4 regions of the Bacillus sp. SCT118 genome follow, and region 1 is predicted to be linked to each of the others. Evidence: riboswitches for the same ligand, from Rfam matches in the RefSeq annotation. Region 1 holds a riboswitch; each other region holds the start of a gene.
What was found. A riboswitch is a leader RNA that binds a small molecule or an ion and turns the genes downstream of it on or off. The one in region 1 is predicted to bind thiamine pyrophosphate.
Positions count from the first base shown of each region.

Region 2: linked by a shared signal. The riboswitch ahead of tenA (thiaminase II) and the one ahead of thiT (energy-coupled thiamine transporter ThiT) in region 1 are both predicted to bind thiamine pyrophosphate.
Region 3: linked by a shared signal. The riboswitch ahead of thiC (phosphomethylpyrimidine synthase ThiC) and the one ahead of thiT (energy-coupled thiamine transporter ThiT) in region 1 are both predicted to bind thiamine pyrophosphate.
Region 4: linked by a shared signal. The riboswitch ahead of ylmB (N-formyl-4-amino-5-aminomethyl-2-methylpyrimidine deformylase) and the one ahead of thiT (energy-coupled thiamine transporter ThiT) in region 1 are both predicted to bind thiamine pyrophosphate.

Region 1 is NZ_CP191225.1:1,072,282-1,076,486, forward strand. Features, by position in the region: gene floT (flotillin lipid rafts scaffold protein FloT) at 1-1,471, shown strand, start outside; partial or broken gene ACQVGT_RS05365 (GNAT family N-acetyltransferase) at 1,489-2,010, shown strand; gene thiT (energy-coupled thiamine transporter ThiT) at 2,052-2,630, opposite strand; TPP riboswitch at 2,730-2,831, opposite strand; rRNA gene ACQVGT_RS05375 (16S ribosomal RNA) at 3,296-4,205, shown strand, end outside.
Region 2 is NZ_CP191225.1:2,820,644-2,824,848, reverse strand. Features, by position in the region: gene ACQVGT_RS14450 (monovalent cation:proton antiporter family protein) at 111-1,955, shown strand; TPP riboswitch at 2,017-2,125, shown strand; gene tenA (thiaminase II) at 2,204-2,914, shown strand; gene tenI (thiazole tautomerase TenI) at 2,889-3,506, shown strand; gene thiO (glycine oxidase ThiO) at 3,490-4,205, shown strand, end outside.
Region 3 is NZ_CP191225.1:3,107,143-3,111,347, reverse strand. Features, by position in the region: gene spo0M (sporulation control protein Spo0M) at 1-735, opposite strand, end outside; gene ACQVGT_RS15950 (hypothetical protein) at 877-1,080, shown strand; gene ACQVGT_RS15945 (spore coat protein) at 1,165-1,437, opposite strand; gene ACQVGT_RS15940 (Type 1 glutamine amidotransferase-like domain-containing protein) at 1,478-2,170, shown strand; TPP riboswitch at 2,239-2,346, shown strand; gene thiC (phosphomethylpyrimidine synthase ThiC) at 2,479-4,205, shown strand, end outside.
Region 4 is NZ_CP191225.1:2,459,872-2,464,076, reverse strand. Features, by position in the region: gene sigG (RNA polymerase sporulation sigma factor SigG) at 1-657, shown strand, start outside; gene ACQVGT_RS12480 (ABC transporter ATP-binding protein) at 805-1,599, shown strand; TPP riboswitch at 1,612-1,713, shown strand; gene ylmB (N-formyl-4-amino-5-aminomethyl-2-methylpyrimidine deformylase) at 1,801-3,081, shown strand; gene ACQVGT_RS12470 (YlmC/YmxH family sporulation protein) at 3,164-3,409, shown strand; gene pgeF (peptidoglycan editing factor PgeF) at 3,572-4,205, shown strand, end outside.

The DNA.
Region 1 (4,205 bases):
AGCTGTGTTTATTACGAAGTATCGTACAGCAGGGCCTGATGAAGCGTTAATTGTAACAGGGAGCTATCTGGGGAATAAAAATGTTCATGTCGATGAAGGCGGCAACCGTATTAAAATCGTCCGCGGCGGAGGAACCTTTGTCCTTCCCGTCTTCCAGCAGGCAGAGCCGCTAAGCTTATTATCAAGCAAACTCGATGTTTCGACACCTGAAGTCTATACAGAACAAGGAGTGCCAGTAATGGCCGATGGAACTGCGATTATTAAAATCGGCGGTTCTATAGGAGAAATCGCTACAGCGGCCGAACAATTTTTAGGGAAATCAAAAGACGACCGTGAGCAGGAAGCGCGGGAGGTTTTAGAAGGCCACCTTCGTTCCATTCTCGGCTCAATGACAGTAGAAGAAATCTATAAAAACAGAGAAAAATTCTCTCAAGAGGTGCAGCGTGTCGCTTCACAGGATCTCGCGAAAATGGGGCTTGTAATCGTCTCGTTTACCATTAAAGATGTTCGTGATAAAAACGGTTATCTTGAATCATTAGGGAAACCGAGAATTGCCCAAGTAAAACGCGATGCTGATATCGCAACAGCAGAGGCTGATAAAGAAACCCGAATTAAGCGGGCAGAAGCCGATAAAGACGCAAAAAAATCAGAACTTGAACGGGCGACGGAAATCGCTGAAGCTGAAAAACTCAATCAGCTCAAAATGGCTGAATTCCGCAGAGAACAAGATACGGCAAAAGCGAATGCCGACCAGGCATATGATTTAGAGACTGCCAGAGCGCGCCAGCAAGTCACAGAGCAGGAAATGCAGGTTAAAATTATCGAACGCCAAAAACAAATAGAACTAGAAGAAAAAGAAATTCTTCGCCGTGAACGTCAATACGACTCAGAGGTAAAGAAAAAAGCCGATGCAGACCGTTATTCTGTTGAGCAGTCCGCAGCAGCTGAGAAAGCCAAACAGCTCGCGGAAGCCGATGCCAAGAAGTACAGTATTGAAGCAATGGCAAAGGCTGAGGCGGAAAAAGTAAGAATTGACGGGCTAGCAAAAGCAGAAGCGGAAAAAGCGAAAGGAGAGACAGAGGCAGAGGTTATCCGCCTGAAAGGTCTTGCAGAAGCGGAAGCAAAAGAGAAAATTGCGGCTGCCTTTGAACAGTACGGGCAGGCGGCGATTTTCGATATGATTGTCAAAATGCTTCCGGAATACGCGAAACAAGCAGCGGCACCTCTTTCAAATATTGATAAAATCACCGTTGTCGATACAGGAGGAAGCGGTGAATCAAGCGGAGCAAACAAAGTAACCAGCTATGCGACGAACTTAATGTCAAGTCTGCAAGAAAGTTTAAAAGCATCCTCGGGAATTGATGTAAAAGAAATGCTTGAGAACTTTTCAGGAAAAGGAAACGTAAAACAAAGCATTAATGAATTAACCAATGAAATCAAAGAAGCCAAAACGATCCAAAAATCAGAGTAAGGAAAGGGCAGAACCGTATGGTAACTGTACGTGAAGCGAAGTTAGAGGATATAAAGGACATTGCAAAAGTGCATGTAGACAGCTGGAGGACAACATACCACGAAATTATCCCGATTGATTATTTAAACAGCCTGAACTATAAGGAATTTGAAGACAAATGGAAAAGTCGCTCGTTAAAGGGAGTATTTGTTGCTCAGGACGAAAAGGGTTCAGTATTCGGCTTTGCTTCATTTGGACCTATTCGCTCTGAACAAGAAGTCTATGACGGCGAGTTATACGCTATTTATCTTCTGGAAGAGCGCCAGCGATAAGGTGCAGGCAGGGCGCTCTTAGCAAAAGGAGCGGAGTTTTTGCTTCAACATGGTTTTTCAAGTATGTTTGTTTGGGTTATTGAGCAGAATCCCTCGATTATATTTTATCAGGCCTATTCTCCTGAAAGAGTAGCGGAGGACAACTTTGAAATTGACAGAGTAAGGCTGAAAGAAGTAGGTCTTGGCTGGCCGTATCTTTCAGCTTTAAAAACACTTCTTAACAGATAACGAACAATCCCCCAGCGGAATTCGCTGGGGGATTGTTATTTTTACGCTTTGTCACTTTTAAGCAAACGGGGTGCTGTCATAAATAATAAACATAGGACAATTGCACAAATAATGAATGAAGGAACCATGTAAGTCGCATTATAAGTTAAAGAATAAAGCCATACCGGTGTTCCTTTTGGAGCAAAGCTGCCGAAAAACACAGCTCCTGAAATGACATGCGCGGCATAGCGCAGCAAACTGCCGATAAAAACTGCGCTGACCACTGAAACAATCAATTTCCCTTTTGTTTTTGATACAGCGGCTTTACGGACAGAAGAAGCGAAACAGCCGCTTATGCCGATTGCTGCGAAAGCGACAATGTAATCTAACAATAGCTGTACAGGATGTTGAGCAAACAAGTTTCCGATTGCTATTTGTACTAGACCTGTCAACAAACCTGTAGTAAGACCTGCTTTGACACCCCAGCGAAACGAAATTAAAAAGATCGGAATCATCATGATGGAGACCGAGCCTCCTTGAGGCATGCTAAGAAACATTCCTGAGACAATGTCTAAAATAACGGCTGCCGCTGTCATAATGGCAATTTCAATAAGGCGAACCAGTTGCTTAGATTGATTCATATCTATCTCCTTCCATTGACAGACAACCAAAAGGACAACAAAAAAGCAGCACGCGGAAGGATGAGAAAAGTTCCACGCACTGCTTTACGATCTGCAATTCATTTGACTTTGCCACATCCCTACGCCAGCGTTAACTAACAGGTTCAAAGGGTCAGAACGAAACCGCTCACTCTCAGCTTTAATGCTCCCCTTGTGGTCATCAGTATTTAGTTCGTTTCTACTATACAAGAAAACGAAAAAAACAACAAGATCACATGACTGATGTATATGTTCTTTTAAGAAAGTTATATGATACACACGCTTTAGAAATCATGGCGAGGATTATAGTTTATTTGTTTTATAGATTTTTTAAAAAAACTATTGCAATAAATAAATACAGGTGTTATATTATTAAACGTCGCTGATGCACAGCGGACACAAACTAGATGCTTCAAAACAACTTGAAAAAAGTTGTTGACAAAAAAGAAGCTGAATGTTATATTGGTAAAGATGCTTCATTGAGAAGTGACGAAATGATCTTTGAAAACTAAACAAGACAAAACGTACCTGTTAATTCATTTTTATAAATCGCACAGCGATGTGCGTAGTCAGTCAAACTAGGGCCTGCACGACGCAGGTCACACAGGTGTCACCGCAGGATGCGGTGAACTTAACCTGTGATCCATTTATCGGAGAGTTTGATCCTGGCTCAGGACGAACGCTGGCGGCGTGCCTAATACATGCAAGTCGAGCGGACAGATGGGAGCTTGCTCCCTGATGTTAGCGGCGGACGGGTGAGTAACACGTGGGTAACCTGCCTGTAAGACTGGGATAACTCCGGGAAACCGGGGCTAATACCGGATGGTTGTTTGAACCGCATGGTTCAAACATAAAAGGTGGCTTCGGCTACCACTTACAGATGGACCCGCGGCGCATTAGCTAGTTGGTGAGGTAACGGCTCACCAAGGCGACGATGCGTAGCCGACCTGAGAGGGTGATCGGCCACACTGGGACTGAGACACGGCCCAGACTCCTACGGGAGGCAGCAGTAGGGAATCTTCCGCAATGGACGAAAGTCTGACGGAGCAACGCCGCGTGAGTGATGAAGGTTTTCGGATCGTAAAGCTCTGTTGTTAGGGAAGAACAAGTACCGTTCGAATAGGGCGGCACCTTGACGGTACCTAACCAGAAAGCCACGGCTAACTACGTGCCAGCAGCCGCGGTAATACGTAGGTGGCAAGCGTTGTCCGGAATTATTGGGCGTAAAGGGCTCGCAGGCGGTTTCTTAAGTCTGATGTGAAAGCCCCCGGCTCAACCGGGGAGGGTCATTGGAAACTGGGGAACTTGAGTGCAGAAGAGGAGAGTGGAATTCCACGTGTAGCGGTGAAATGCGTAGAGATGTGGAGGAACACCAGTGGCGAAGGCGACTCTCTGGTCTGTAACTGACGCTGAGGAGCGAAAGCGTGGGGAGCGAACAGGATTAGATACCCTGGTAGTCCACGCCGTAAACGATGAGTGCTAAGTGTTAGGGGGTTTCCGCCCCTTAGTGCTGCAGCTAACGCATTAAGCACTCCGCCTGGGGAGTACGGTCGCAAG
Region 2 (4,205 bases), 1.7 Mb from region 1:
TATTTTTCATCATCACCCTTGTTAAAATCGCGTTATGTTTTTTAAAAATGAGGTTTTGTTCTTTGAGTGAGAACTGGCATAACCCTGATCTAAAGAAGGAGGTTCTTATTATGGCGCATACATCTGTCGCATCTTTAGTTGTTGTACTTATCGTTGCATTTTTGACACCCATCCTTTTGCATCGGTTTAAACTCAGCATCCCGGTTGTTGTTGCAGAAATCATTATGGGGCTGATTATTGGGAAAAGCGGCCTTAATTTAGTTGTGGAGGGTGACACCTGGCTCCAGACACTTTCTATGCTCGGATTTATCTTTTTAATGTTTTTAAGCGGGCTTGAAATTGATTTTTCATCGTTTGAGAAAGGGAAGAAAAAGCAGTTCCTGCCGAATGGCAAGGAAGCGCCGAATACGTTTGCTGCGGCATCTATTATTTTTGTCGGCATTTTTATTTTATCATTGCTCTTGTCCTATGGGTTCGTCTTGGCTGGATTTATCCAAAATGCTTTTTTAATGACCCTGATTATTTCAACGATATCGTTAGGCGTTGTCGTTCCAACATTAAAAGAAGAACGGATCATGAATTCAAATATCGGGCAGATTATTTTGCTTGTTGCTGTTATTGCTGATTTGGCCACGATGATTCTTCTTGCTGTTTTTTCTTCTTTATACGGAGAGGACAGCGGAAACATGTGGCTCCTGATGATTCTGTTTGCGGCCGGAGTGGTGCTTTACTTTTTCGGCCGGGTCTTCAAACATCGCTCTTTTGTTCAATCCATGTCAAAAGGGACGATCCAGATCGGGACGCGTGCCATTTTTACGTTAATCATTGTACTCGTTGCCCTGTCTGAATCACTTGGGGCGGAAAATATTCTCGGCGCTTTCTTAGCGGGGGTTCTTGTTTCCCTGCTTTCGCCAAACAAAGAACTTGTTCAGCAGCTGGACTCATTCGGTTATGGGTTCTTAATACCGATTTTCTTTGTGATGGTCGGTGTGAAGCTTGATATTTGGACTCTTTTCCAGGATAAAACAATTTTAATCATGATTCCGCTCCTGCTGCTGGCGCTGTTAGTCAGCAAAATCATTCCTGTCATGTACTTAAAGAAGTGGTATGATAACCGAACCATTTTCGCGTCTGGTTTCTTGCTGACATCAACGCTTTCGCTCGTGATTGCTGCTGCAACAATCGGCCAGCAGCTTCACGTGATCAGTGCAAATATGTCAGGAGCGCTAATTTTAGTAGCCGTCATTGCAAGTATTTTTACGCCGATCTGTTTTAAAAAATTATACAAACGGGAAGAGCAGCCGGAGGAGAAAAAGACGATTACGTTCATCGGCGCCAATCAAATGACTTTGCCTGTTACACTCGAATTGCCAGAGGAAGAGTATGACGTGCGTGTTGTACACGTCTACCAAGAGAATGCGGAGGAAAAGCTGTCAGAATCAGTGTTTGCTGTTGAAACAATTTCTGACTATGAACACGAGACGCTTGAATCACTCGGCATTTTTGAAACGGATATCCTCGTTGTGGCGACAGGAAATGAAGATATGAATGCAGACATTGCATTACTTGCAAAAGAAAAAGGCACAGAAAGAGTCATTGCAAGCGTAGGATCACCGGAGCATGAAGCAGCTCTGAAGGAGCAGGGAATCAGCATCTTTTCTATTCTGCTGTCGACAAAAACGCTGCTTCGCGCACTGATTGAAGCGCCTGGCGTCATGAAGCTGCTCACGAACCAGGAGTCTTCACTGTATCAAATTAATATGGAGAACAGTAAATACGACGGTGTGATTTTACGGGAATTCCCTTTAACAGGTGACGTCATCTTTGTCAGGATTTTCAGAGGTGTGGACAGCATTGTTCCTCATGGGGATACTAGGCTGAAACTGGGAGATCGCTTAATTGTCACCGGATCTCGGGGGTACGTAACGGATCTTAAGAAAACATTGGAAGGATAAATCTTGACCAAATAAGGATTCGTGTTAATATAGAGGTGCAGAACAATTCAATATGTATTCGTTTAACCACTAGGGGTGTCCTTCATAAGGGCTGAGATAAAAGTGTGACTTTTAGACCCTCATAACTTGAACAGGTTCAGACCTGCGTAGGGAAGTGGAGCGGTATTTGTGTTATTTTACTATGCCAATTCCAAACCACTTTTCCTTGCGGGAAAGTGGTTTTTTTATTTTCAGAGGGGGAATGATTTGTGAAGTTTTCAGAAGAATGCCGCAGCGCAGCCGCAGAATGGTGGGAGGGGAGCTTTGTCCATCCGTTCGTTCAAGGAATCGGTGACGGAACGCTTCCGATTGACCGTTTTAAATACTACGTACTTCAGGATTCCTATTACTTAACGCATTTTGCAAAGGTGCAGTCATTTGGCGCAGCTTATGCGAAGGACCTTTTTACAACGGGGAGGATGGCAAGCCATGCCCAAGGTACATATGAGGCGGAAATGGCGCTTCATCGCGAGTTTGCCGAGCTGTTGGAAATCAGCGAGGAAGAGCGTAAGGCGTTTAAGCCGTCTCCTACGGCGTACTCTTATACATCCCATATGTACCGTTCGGTTTTGAGTGGGAATTTCGCTGAAATCTTAGCGGCCTTGCTGCCATGCTACTGGCTCTATTACGAGGTTGGTGAGAAATTACTGCATTGCGATCCTGGGCATCCGATTTATCAAAAGTGGATTGGGACGTACGGCGGTGACTGGTTTAGACAACAGGTTGAGGAGCAAATCAACCGCTTTGATGAGCTGGCGGAAAACAGCACGGAGGAAGTGCGTGCCAAGATGAAAGAGAATTTTGTCATCTCCAGCTTCTATGAATATCAATTTTGGGGAATGGCCTATCAAAAAGAAGGCTGGTCGGAGCGCGGCATAAAAGAGGTGGAGGAATGTGGAGCTTCACGCCATAACGGATAACTGCAAGCCGGTAGAAGAGCTAGCGAGAACCATCATTTCGATTCAGAATGAAGTTGATTTTATTCACATTCGGGAACGCTCAAAATCGGCGGCGGATATTCTGAAACTGCTCGAGCTTATTTTTGAAGGCGGTATAGATAAACGAAAACTGGTGATGAACGGGCGCGTGGATATTGCACTTTTCTCTACTATTCACCGCGTGCAGCTGCCAAGCGGCAGCTTTTCACCGAAGCAGGTCAGAGCCAGATTTCCACACCTTCATATCGGGAGGTCGGTGCATTCACTGGAGGAAGCGGTTCAAGCAGAAAAGGAAGACGCGGACTACGTGCTGTTCGGCCATGTGTTTGAAACGGATTGCAAAAAGGGTCTTGAAGGCAGAGGGGTGTCTTTGCTGGCAGATATCAAACAGCGGATTTCCATCCCTGTTATAGCCATCGGGGGGATGACGCCGGACAGGTTAAGAGACGTAAAACAAGCAGGAGCAGACGGTATCGCTGTTATGTCAGGAATTTTCTCTTCCGCTGAGCCTTTGGAAGCAGCCAGACGATATTCCCGCAAGCTAAAGGAGATGCGCTATGAAAAGGCATTATGAAGCAGTGGTGATTGGAGGCGGAATTATCGGTTCCGCGATTGCTTATCATTTGGCAAAGGAAAACAAAAGCACCGCATTATTTGAAAGCGGAACAATGGGCGGCAGAACGACAAGTGCCGCTGCCGGAATGCTGGGCGCCCATGCCGAATGCGAGGAACGTGACGCGTTTTTTGATTTCGCCATGCACAGCCAGCGTCTGTACAAAGGTCTTGGAGAAGAGCTTTATGCAATATCCGGTGTGGATATCAGGCAGCATAACGGCGGTATGTTTAAGCTTGCATTTTCTGAAGAAGATGTGCTGCAGCTGAGACAGATGGACGATTTGGACTCTGTCAGCTGGTATTCAAAAGAAGAGGTGTTAGAAAAAGAGCCGTATGCGTCTGGTGACATCTTTGGTGCATCTTTTATTCAGGATGATGTGCATGTGGAGCCTTATTTTGTTTGCAAGGCATATGTGAAAGCAGCAAAAATGCTTGGGGCGGAGATTTTTGAGCATACGCCCGTCCTGCATGTCGAACGTGACGGTGAAGCCCTGTCCATCAAGACCCCTAGTGGAGACGTATGGGCTAATCATGTTGTCGTTGCCAGCGGGGTGTGGAGCGGAATGTTTTTTAAACAGCTCGGACTGAACAATGCTTTTCTCCCTGTAAAAGGGGAGTGCCTGTCCGTTTGGAATGATGATATCCCGCTGACAAAAAC
Region 3 (4,205 bases), 2.0 Mb from region 1:
TAGCTCTTCTGTATCTTCAAGCTCTGATTGGCTGAAACGGACGCGTACAAGCTGTTCTCCGTCATTATACATCTCTTCCAGCCACCCTCGGAGTCCTCTAGCTCTGCGGTCGACTTCGAAAATGATTTCCAAACCGTCTTCGTCTAAAAGGAAAATGAGCTCTAATTCATCAAGCATCTGACGATAATATCCGGAAGTCGGAACGAATTCGAATTCTTGAACGAACGGAAGACGACGCTGGAAGTAGGGCGCTTGTTCGCAGTCTGCTTCGTTAAGACGGAAGCCCAGGTTTTCGATTGCTTCAAGCACATTTTCAATCCAAGGGTGCGCTTCAACGAAAATGCGGTCATGATCGGATTTATCGATACCGCCTTGAATGTCAAGGTCTGTCACCACGGCAACCTCTACTTTCCCTACAGTGATCGGCGTATCTAGAGGCAGAGTGAATGTGAACGGAAATTGATGCTCTTCACCAGGCTGAATGGTAAATGAACCAGTGACCCGGAAAGAATGAATTGTAGCGTATTTCCGGTGCTCTTCATCGTCTTTTACAATGACATACCGTGTGCTAAGCTGTAAATCGATATAACGGATGTCCTGAGCGATTTTTCCGCCTTTGACATGTACCGTTCCCCGTACTTCTTCTCCTGGAAAATATGCGTCTTTTTCTAAAATTGTATCTACTTTTGCAGCTCCAATTCCGGCACTTGCCGCAAGCTTTTTAAAAAATGACATGTTAGATCTTCCCCTTTTTCTTTTTTCTCAACAGATATACGTAAGAAGGAGGAAAAAAGATTCGTTTAATTCATACTTTTTTCCTATTATTCGTCTCGGCCTAGGGACAGACTAAGAATAATATTGAAAATAAAGGAGTGGATGGAAGTGAATAAAGAAAGTTTGGTTGCAGATGAATTACACAGAATGTTTTTGGCTGGTGAGCTGCAAATCACAGTAGAGGAAGATATAAACAATATTTCCGAAAGGCTGAGAAACGGCGATCTCAGTTTAGACCGATTAAGCGGTGAAGACGCGTTTATAAAAGAAACGGTAAACGAGGCTTTAAGAAGAGTGGAGCAATAAAAAAGAGACGGCATCTCATCTTTGAGATCCCGTCTCTTTTGGTGGTCTTTGCTGTAAGATAAAAGCGAATCGATTTGAAATTGCTCACCCGAGCCACCCCTTTTCTAACAGAAAATCTGACAGTTCATCTTGGAGATGAATGGCTGTATCTAATTGATCATGCAACGCTCTTCTGATGTGGGGATTTTCGGCTTCTGTTATTGCGACAGTGTATTTGTTAATGCTGGTTTTTATTGTTGTTAACAAATCAAGAATATCTTTGGGGCAAAGACTTTGTTCAATGGGAAACCACCTCCTTTGTTTTTTTAGCAGCTCCTGATAAGAAAGTATTTGGCTTTGTTTCTTGCTTCTATACAAAATGCTATAATAAGCAACAAATTTGTTGGGGGGTGTGATGATGAAGCAGATTATTGCGATGGGGGGCGGGGGTTTTTCGATGGAGCCGGATAATTTGTCCCTCGATCAATATATCCTCAATCAATCAAAACGAGAGCAGCCTCGTATTTGTTTTTTGCCGACGGCGAGCGGAGATTCCCAAAACTATATTCAGCGGTTTTATCATGCATTTCAAACACTGGATTGTGTGCCGTCTCATTTATCTTTGTTTAAGCCGCCATCAACAGATTTAGCTTCTTTTGTTATGGAAATGGACGTGATTTATGTTGGCGGGGGAAATACGCGGAATTTACTTGTGTTATGGAAAGAGTGGGGGCTGGACCATATTCTCAGGGAAGCATGGAAGAACGGTGTGGTCCTAGCTGGATTAAGTGCCGGTGCGATCTGCTGGTTTGAAGAAGGGGTGACAGATTCAGCCGGACCGCTGACAGGTTTGAAAAGTTTAGGTTTTTTGCAAGGGAGCTTTTGTCCCCATTATGACGGGGAAAAGGATCGGAGACCGGCATACCACCAGTTGATATCTAACAAGTTCTTATGCAGTGGCTATGCAGCGGATGATGGGGCTGCTCTCCATTTCATAAATGATCAGCTGTTTCAAACCGTGAGTTCAAGAGCGGGTGCAAAGGCATATCGGGTGATAATGGGGGAACATGAAGTATCTGAAATCCCGTTGCCGGTCAAATATTTGGGATGAATTAGCTGAATATTTTCTATATTCCTCTTTTTTTCAGATTGGTTTTATGTTAAGATGAGGGCGAAATCAATAGTTACTGGGGGTGCCCGCTTTCGGGCTGAGAGGGAAGGTAAGCTTCTTAACCCTTTGGACCTGATCTGGTTCGTACCAGCGTGGGGAAGTAGAGGAATAGTTTTTGTTATTGTCGTGCTGGGCAATAATATGTTTCTTTCTGACTGTAACCGGGTTCATTTATATGAATCCGGTTTTTTGTGCTGGTTATGGGCTTGATTTTGTCCTTTCAAACGTAGAGAGGGGAAGGAAAAGTAATGCAAAACAATTCAGTGCAGCAAGCCAACATTTCCATTATGTCAAGTTTTTCAGGTAGCAAGAAGGTATACGTGGAGGGTTCTTCTTCGGACATCCAAGTGCCGATGAGGGAGATCCTATTGAGTCCGACGACGGGATCGTTCGGCGAAGAGGAAAACGCGCCTGTGCGTGTCTATGATACAAGCGGACCGTATACGGACCCTGGAGTAACCATTAATATTCAAGAAGGATTAAAGCCGCTCCGCCAAAAATGGATCACAGAGCGCGGTGACGTGGAAGAGTATGAAGGTCGGGCTATAAAACCAGAAGATAACGGTTATAAAAAAGCAAATCCAAACGTAAGCTACCCAGGATTAAAGCGGAAACCGCTGAGGGCGAAGGCAGGTCAAAATGTTACTCAAATGCACTATGCAAAAAAGGGGATCATTACACCTGAGATGGAATTTATCGCCATTCGTGAGCATGTGTCTCCTGAATTCGTCAGAGACGAGGTAGCCAGCGGCCGGGCGATTATTCCTTCAAACATTAATCACCCTGAAAGTGAGCCAATGATTATCGGCCGGAATTTTCATGTGAAGATTAATGCAAATATCGGGAATTCAGCGGTTACGTCATCCATTGAAGAAGAAGTGGAAAAAATGACGTGGGCCATCCGCTGGGGAGCAGATACAATGATGGATCTCTCTACCGGAAAAGATATTCATACGACGCGTGAATGGATTATCCGCAATTGCCCCGTGCCTGTGGGAACTGTTCCGATTTATCAGGCGCTTGAAAAAGTAAACGGCGTAGCGGAGGATTTAACGTGGGAGATTTATCGTGATACGCTAATCGAGCAGGCAGAGCAGGGAGTGGATTATTTTACGATTCACGCGGGTGTTTTGCTTAGGTATGTACCGCTGACTGCCAAACGGACAACTGGTATTGTGTCACGCGGGGGAGCGATTATGGCGCAGTGGTGTCTGGCTCATCATCAAGAAAGCTTTTTATACACACATTTTGAAGAAATATGTGAGATTATGAAAACGTATGATATTGCTTTCTCTCTTGGGGATGGTTTGCGTCCCGGATCAATTGCTGATGCCAATGACGAAGCGCAGTTTGCTGAATTAGAGACGCTTGGAGAGCTGACGCAAATTGCCTGGAAGCATGATGTTCAGGTGATGATTGAGGGGCCTGGACATGTTCCGATGCATAAAATCAAAGAGAACGTCGATAAACAAATGGACATTTGTAAAGAAGCGCCTTTTTACACATTGGGGCCGCTGACAACGGATATTGCCCCGGGATATGACCATATTACTTCAGCGATCGGAGCGGCGATGATCGGTTGGTACGGGACAGCAATGCTTTGTTATGTAACGCCGAAGGAGCATTTAGGGCTGCCAAACCGTGATGATGTTCGTGAAGGAGTCATTACATATAAGATTGCTGCGCACGCTGCAGACCTTGCAAAAGGGCATCCTGGGGCGCAAATCCGGGATGATGCGTTATCGAAAGCCCGTTTTGAATTCCGTTGGCGGGATCAGTTTAATCTATCTCTTGATCCGGAGAGAGCGCTTGAATACCATGATGAAACCTTGCCTGCTGAAGGAGCAAAAACCGCTCACTTTTGTTCCATGTGCGGTCCGAAATTTTGCAGCATGAGAATTTCACAGGATATTCGGGATTATGCGAAGAAAAACGATCTCAGTGAAGCAGAAGCCATAAATAAAGGATTAAAAGA
Region 4 (4,205 bases), 1.4 Mb from region 1:
CTTGTAAACGGGAACTTGCGTCTTGTCTTAAGTGTCATTCAACGATTTAATAACAGAGGGGAGTATGTTGATGACTTATTTCAAGTCGGCTGCATCGGACTAATGAAATCCATTGATAATTTTGACCTAAGCCACAATGTTAAGTTTTCAACATACGCTGTACCTATGATTATCGGAGAGATCCGCAGGTATTTACGCGATAATAACCCGATCCGTGTATCAAGATCACTCCGGGACATCGCTTACAAGGCGCTTCAGGTAAGAGAGCGGTTAATCAGTGAGACAAGCAAGGAGCCGACTGCAGAAGACATCGCAAAAGTTCTTGAAGTACCGCATGAGGAAATTGTATTTGCGCTTGATGCCATCCAGGATCCGGTTTCTCTATTTGAACCGATCTATAACGACGGGGGAGACCCGATCTATGTGATGGACCAAATCAGTGATGAGCGCAATACAGATTCACAATGGATTGAAGAGCTGGCTTTAAAAGAGGGCATGAGAAGGCTGAACGATAGGGAAAAAATGATTTTGAGAAAGCGGTTCTTCCAAGGGAAAACCCAAATGGAAGTCGCCGAGGAAATCGGAATTTCTCAAGCGCAGGTGTCCAGACTTGAAAAAGCGGCTATCAAACAAATGAATAAAAATATTCATCAATAATGAAAAGCCTTTAAAACGATGTTGTTTTAAAGGCTTTTCTATTGATTACGGATGGTTTACGTTTTGGAAAAAGTAAGGTATCCTAGTTCGTACAAAGTTTTATGAAAATTAAAACAATTATAAAAGGCCATAAAGAGGAGGACCACGATGATTTTGCAGCTTGACAATGTCTCACTAAAACGGAATGGGAAATGGATACTGAGAGATATTCATTGGAAGGTGGAAGAAAAGGAAAATTGGGTGCTTTACGGCCTAAATGGCGCCGGGAAGACAGCGCTGTTAAATATGCTTTGCTCATATTATTTTCCAACATCAGGCGAGATGCAGGTGCTTGGTCATGAATTTGGCAAAACAGAGCTTGGGGAAAAGCTCAGACGTAAAATTGGCCTCGTCTCAGCAGCTCTTCGGCAAAAATTGTATCCGGCAGATTCAGCCTTTGAAATTGCTTTGAGCGGAGCTTACGCTTCGATTGGGTTATATGAAACGCCAAGTAAGGAAACCAGGGAAAAAGCGATTGGTTTGTTAGAGGACTTGGGAGCAATTGAATATGCCGATCGCCGCTATGAAACCCTTTCTCAAGGGGAAAAACAAAGAGCGTTGATTGCTAGAGCACTAATGGCCGATCCGGAGTTGCTGATACTGGATGAACCAGTCACAGGGCTGGATTTTATTGCCCGGGAAAAGTTGTTAGATACGATTACATACATTGCAAACAAAGAAAATGCACCATCTATCCTTTATGTGACTCATCATGCTGAAGAAATTTTGCCTGTCTTTGATAAAGCCCTTTTATTAAAACAGGGAGAGGTCTTTGGATCCGGAGAAATAAAGGAAATGCTTACTGATCAAGTACTTTCCGCTTTTTTTGATACGCCAATCCATGTATTATGGAATCAGGATCGGCCGTTTTTAACAAGAGCTGAGCCGATAACGAATGCCTGACAAACATATATAGATTCATCCTAGGGGTGCTTTGCGAAGCTGAGAGAGACTTTGTCTCAACCCTTTTGACCTGATCTGGATCATGCCAGCGGAGGGAAGCGGTGAAAAGCGGAGTACATCGGACTCCGTTTGTTTTTATTAAGCCGTTTCATCACATTTGAAACGGCTTTTTTGATTTTAAAGAATAGGAGCGGATTTACATTGGATCAACAAATAGACTCTTTGCAAAAAAAAGTGGAAGAACAAAAGGAGGAGCTTATTCAGCTTGCTAAAACACTGATTTCTTATCAAACACCCGCTCCGCCTGCAAGAAATACAGAGGGCATTCAGTCATGGATTGCGGGTTTTTTAAATGAATTGGGATTCTCGATCGACAAATGGGATGTGTACCCTGGAGAGCCCAATGTTGTAGGGAAGCTAAAGGGAACAGATTCAGCAGATTATTATAGCCTGATTATCAATGGTCATGTAGATGTGGCAGAGGTAAAAGAGGATGAAGAATGGGAGCACAATCCGTTTCATCCAATTGAAAAAAACGGTCTCTTAATCGGGCGAGGCGCTTCCGATATGAAGGGCGGAATGGCTTGTGTGCTGTTTGCTGTCAAATTAATTCGTGAAGCCGGCATTGAGCTTCCCGGTGATCTGATTCTGCAATCGGTTATTGGGGAGGAAGTTGGAGAAGCCGGCACACTTGAATGCTGCAAGAGGGGCTACCACGCTGATTTTGCAATTGTCGCGGATACGAGCGATATGCATATTCAAGGCCAAGGTGGTGTCATTACAGGCTGGATCGAAATCAAAAGCAGTCAAACATTTCATGATGGAACGAGACGGAATATGATTCACGCAGGCGGAGGAACATTCGGAGCAAGCGCAATTGAAAAAATGGCAAAAATCATTGCGGGGCTCGGTGAACTTGAGCGCCACTGGTCCATTATGAAAAGTTATCCCGGTTTTAAACCAGGCACAAATACGATTAACCCGGCAGTTATAGAAGGCGGCAGACATGCGGCTTTTATAGCGGACGAATGCCGGCTGTGGATCACAGTCCATTTTTATCCGAATGAAACCCATGACCAAGTGGCAGCGGAAATAGAAGATTACGTCAATCGGCTGAGTGACAGTGATATTTGGCTTAGGGAAAACCGCCCTGTATTCAAGTGGGGAGGCTCATCCATGATAGAAGACAGAGGAGAAATTTTTCCGGCATTGGAAGTTGACCCTGGCCACCCAGGCGTCTTAGCGTTAACTGCCTCTCATGAGAAAGTGAAACGGGAGTGTCCAATTATTGACGTTTCTCAATCAGTTACAGATGGCGGGTGGCTGTATGATGCCGGTATTCCATGCGTAATATACGGTCCTGGAGATCTGCACAATGCACACTCCGTGAACGAGAAGGTATCGATTGAGCAGCTAGTAGAGTATACAAAAATTATACTCGATTTTATCATCAGCTGGTGCAGCCGGAAAAAAGAACAATGACATGAAAATTTCTTCTTGCTGACAAGGTTCAGCCTGCCCGTTCATATACTTGAACAAAAGGACGGAAAAAGGACGTGATGGAATGATCAGCATTTCAGAATTTCAGGTAAAGGATGTCGTCAATGTCTCAAACGGAAAAAAGCTGGGGAGTATTGGGGATATTGATATCAATGTGACTACTGGAAAAATTCAGGCGATCATACTCGGAGGAAATGGGAAAGTTCTCGGATTTTTTGGAAAAGAAGAGGAATTGGTCATTCCATGGCGAAATATAGTAAAAATCGGGGAAGATGTAATCTTAGTCCGATTAAGTGAACCACATGCATAAACCTGCTTGTCTGCCGCAGATTGGCAAATGCCGGAAGTCTCGATTCTTCCGGCACATTTCATTTAGAAATATGCAAATCGGCGCTCAACGAATGCAGTAAGATGTGGTAAAATAAGTGGGAAATTCCGCTTTTTTAAATGTTTGTCGAAAGGTTGGATCATCATGAATACATATCACCCATTCAGTCTTACCACACCCTCGACACTCATGATACAAGACTGGGCTCAAACGAATCAAAACAACAAAGAGGTCATTGCCGGATTTACGACAAAAAACGGCGGTGTCAGCCAAAAGCCTTTTGAATCGTTAAATACAGGATTGCACGTTCATGACAAAGATGCAGATGTAGTTAAAAATCGTGAATATATTGCCGATATGTTTAATACTGATTTGCAGTCTTGGGTATTCGCTGATCAGACACATGATAATCGCGTTCAGAAAGTGACGCAGAGGGATAGGGGAAAAGGCGCCCGTGAGTATCACACGGCTCTAAAAGCAACGGACGGGCTCTATACAAATGAAAAAAATGTATTTTTAGCATTATGCTTTGCTGATTGTGTGCCTCTTTTCTTTTATGATCCGGTTAAGTCGCTTGTCGGAGTCGCCCATGCCGGGTGGAAAGGCACCGTCAAACAGATTGGCAGAGAAATGGTGAAGCAATGGACTGAGAAGGAAGGTTCAAATCCCTCAGATATTTACGCTGTTATTGGCCCGTCTATCAGCGGTGCATGCTATACGGTAGACGACCGCGTCATGGATGCTGTCCGCGCATTGCCGGTTTCAGCAGACCTTGCCG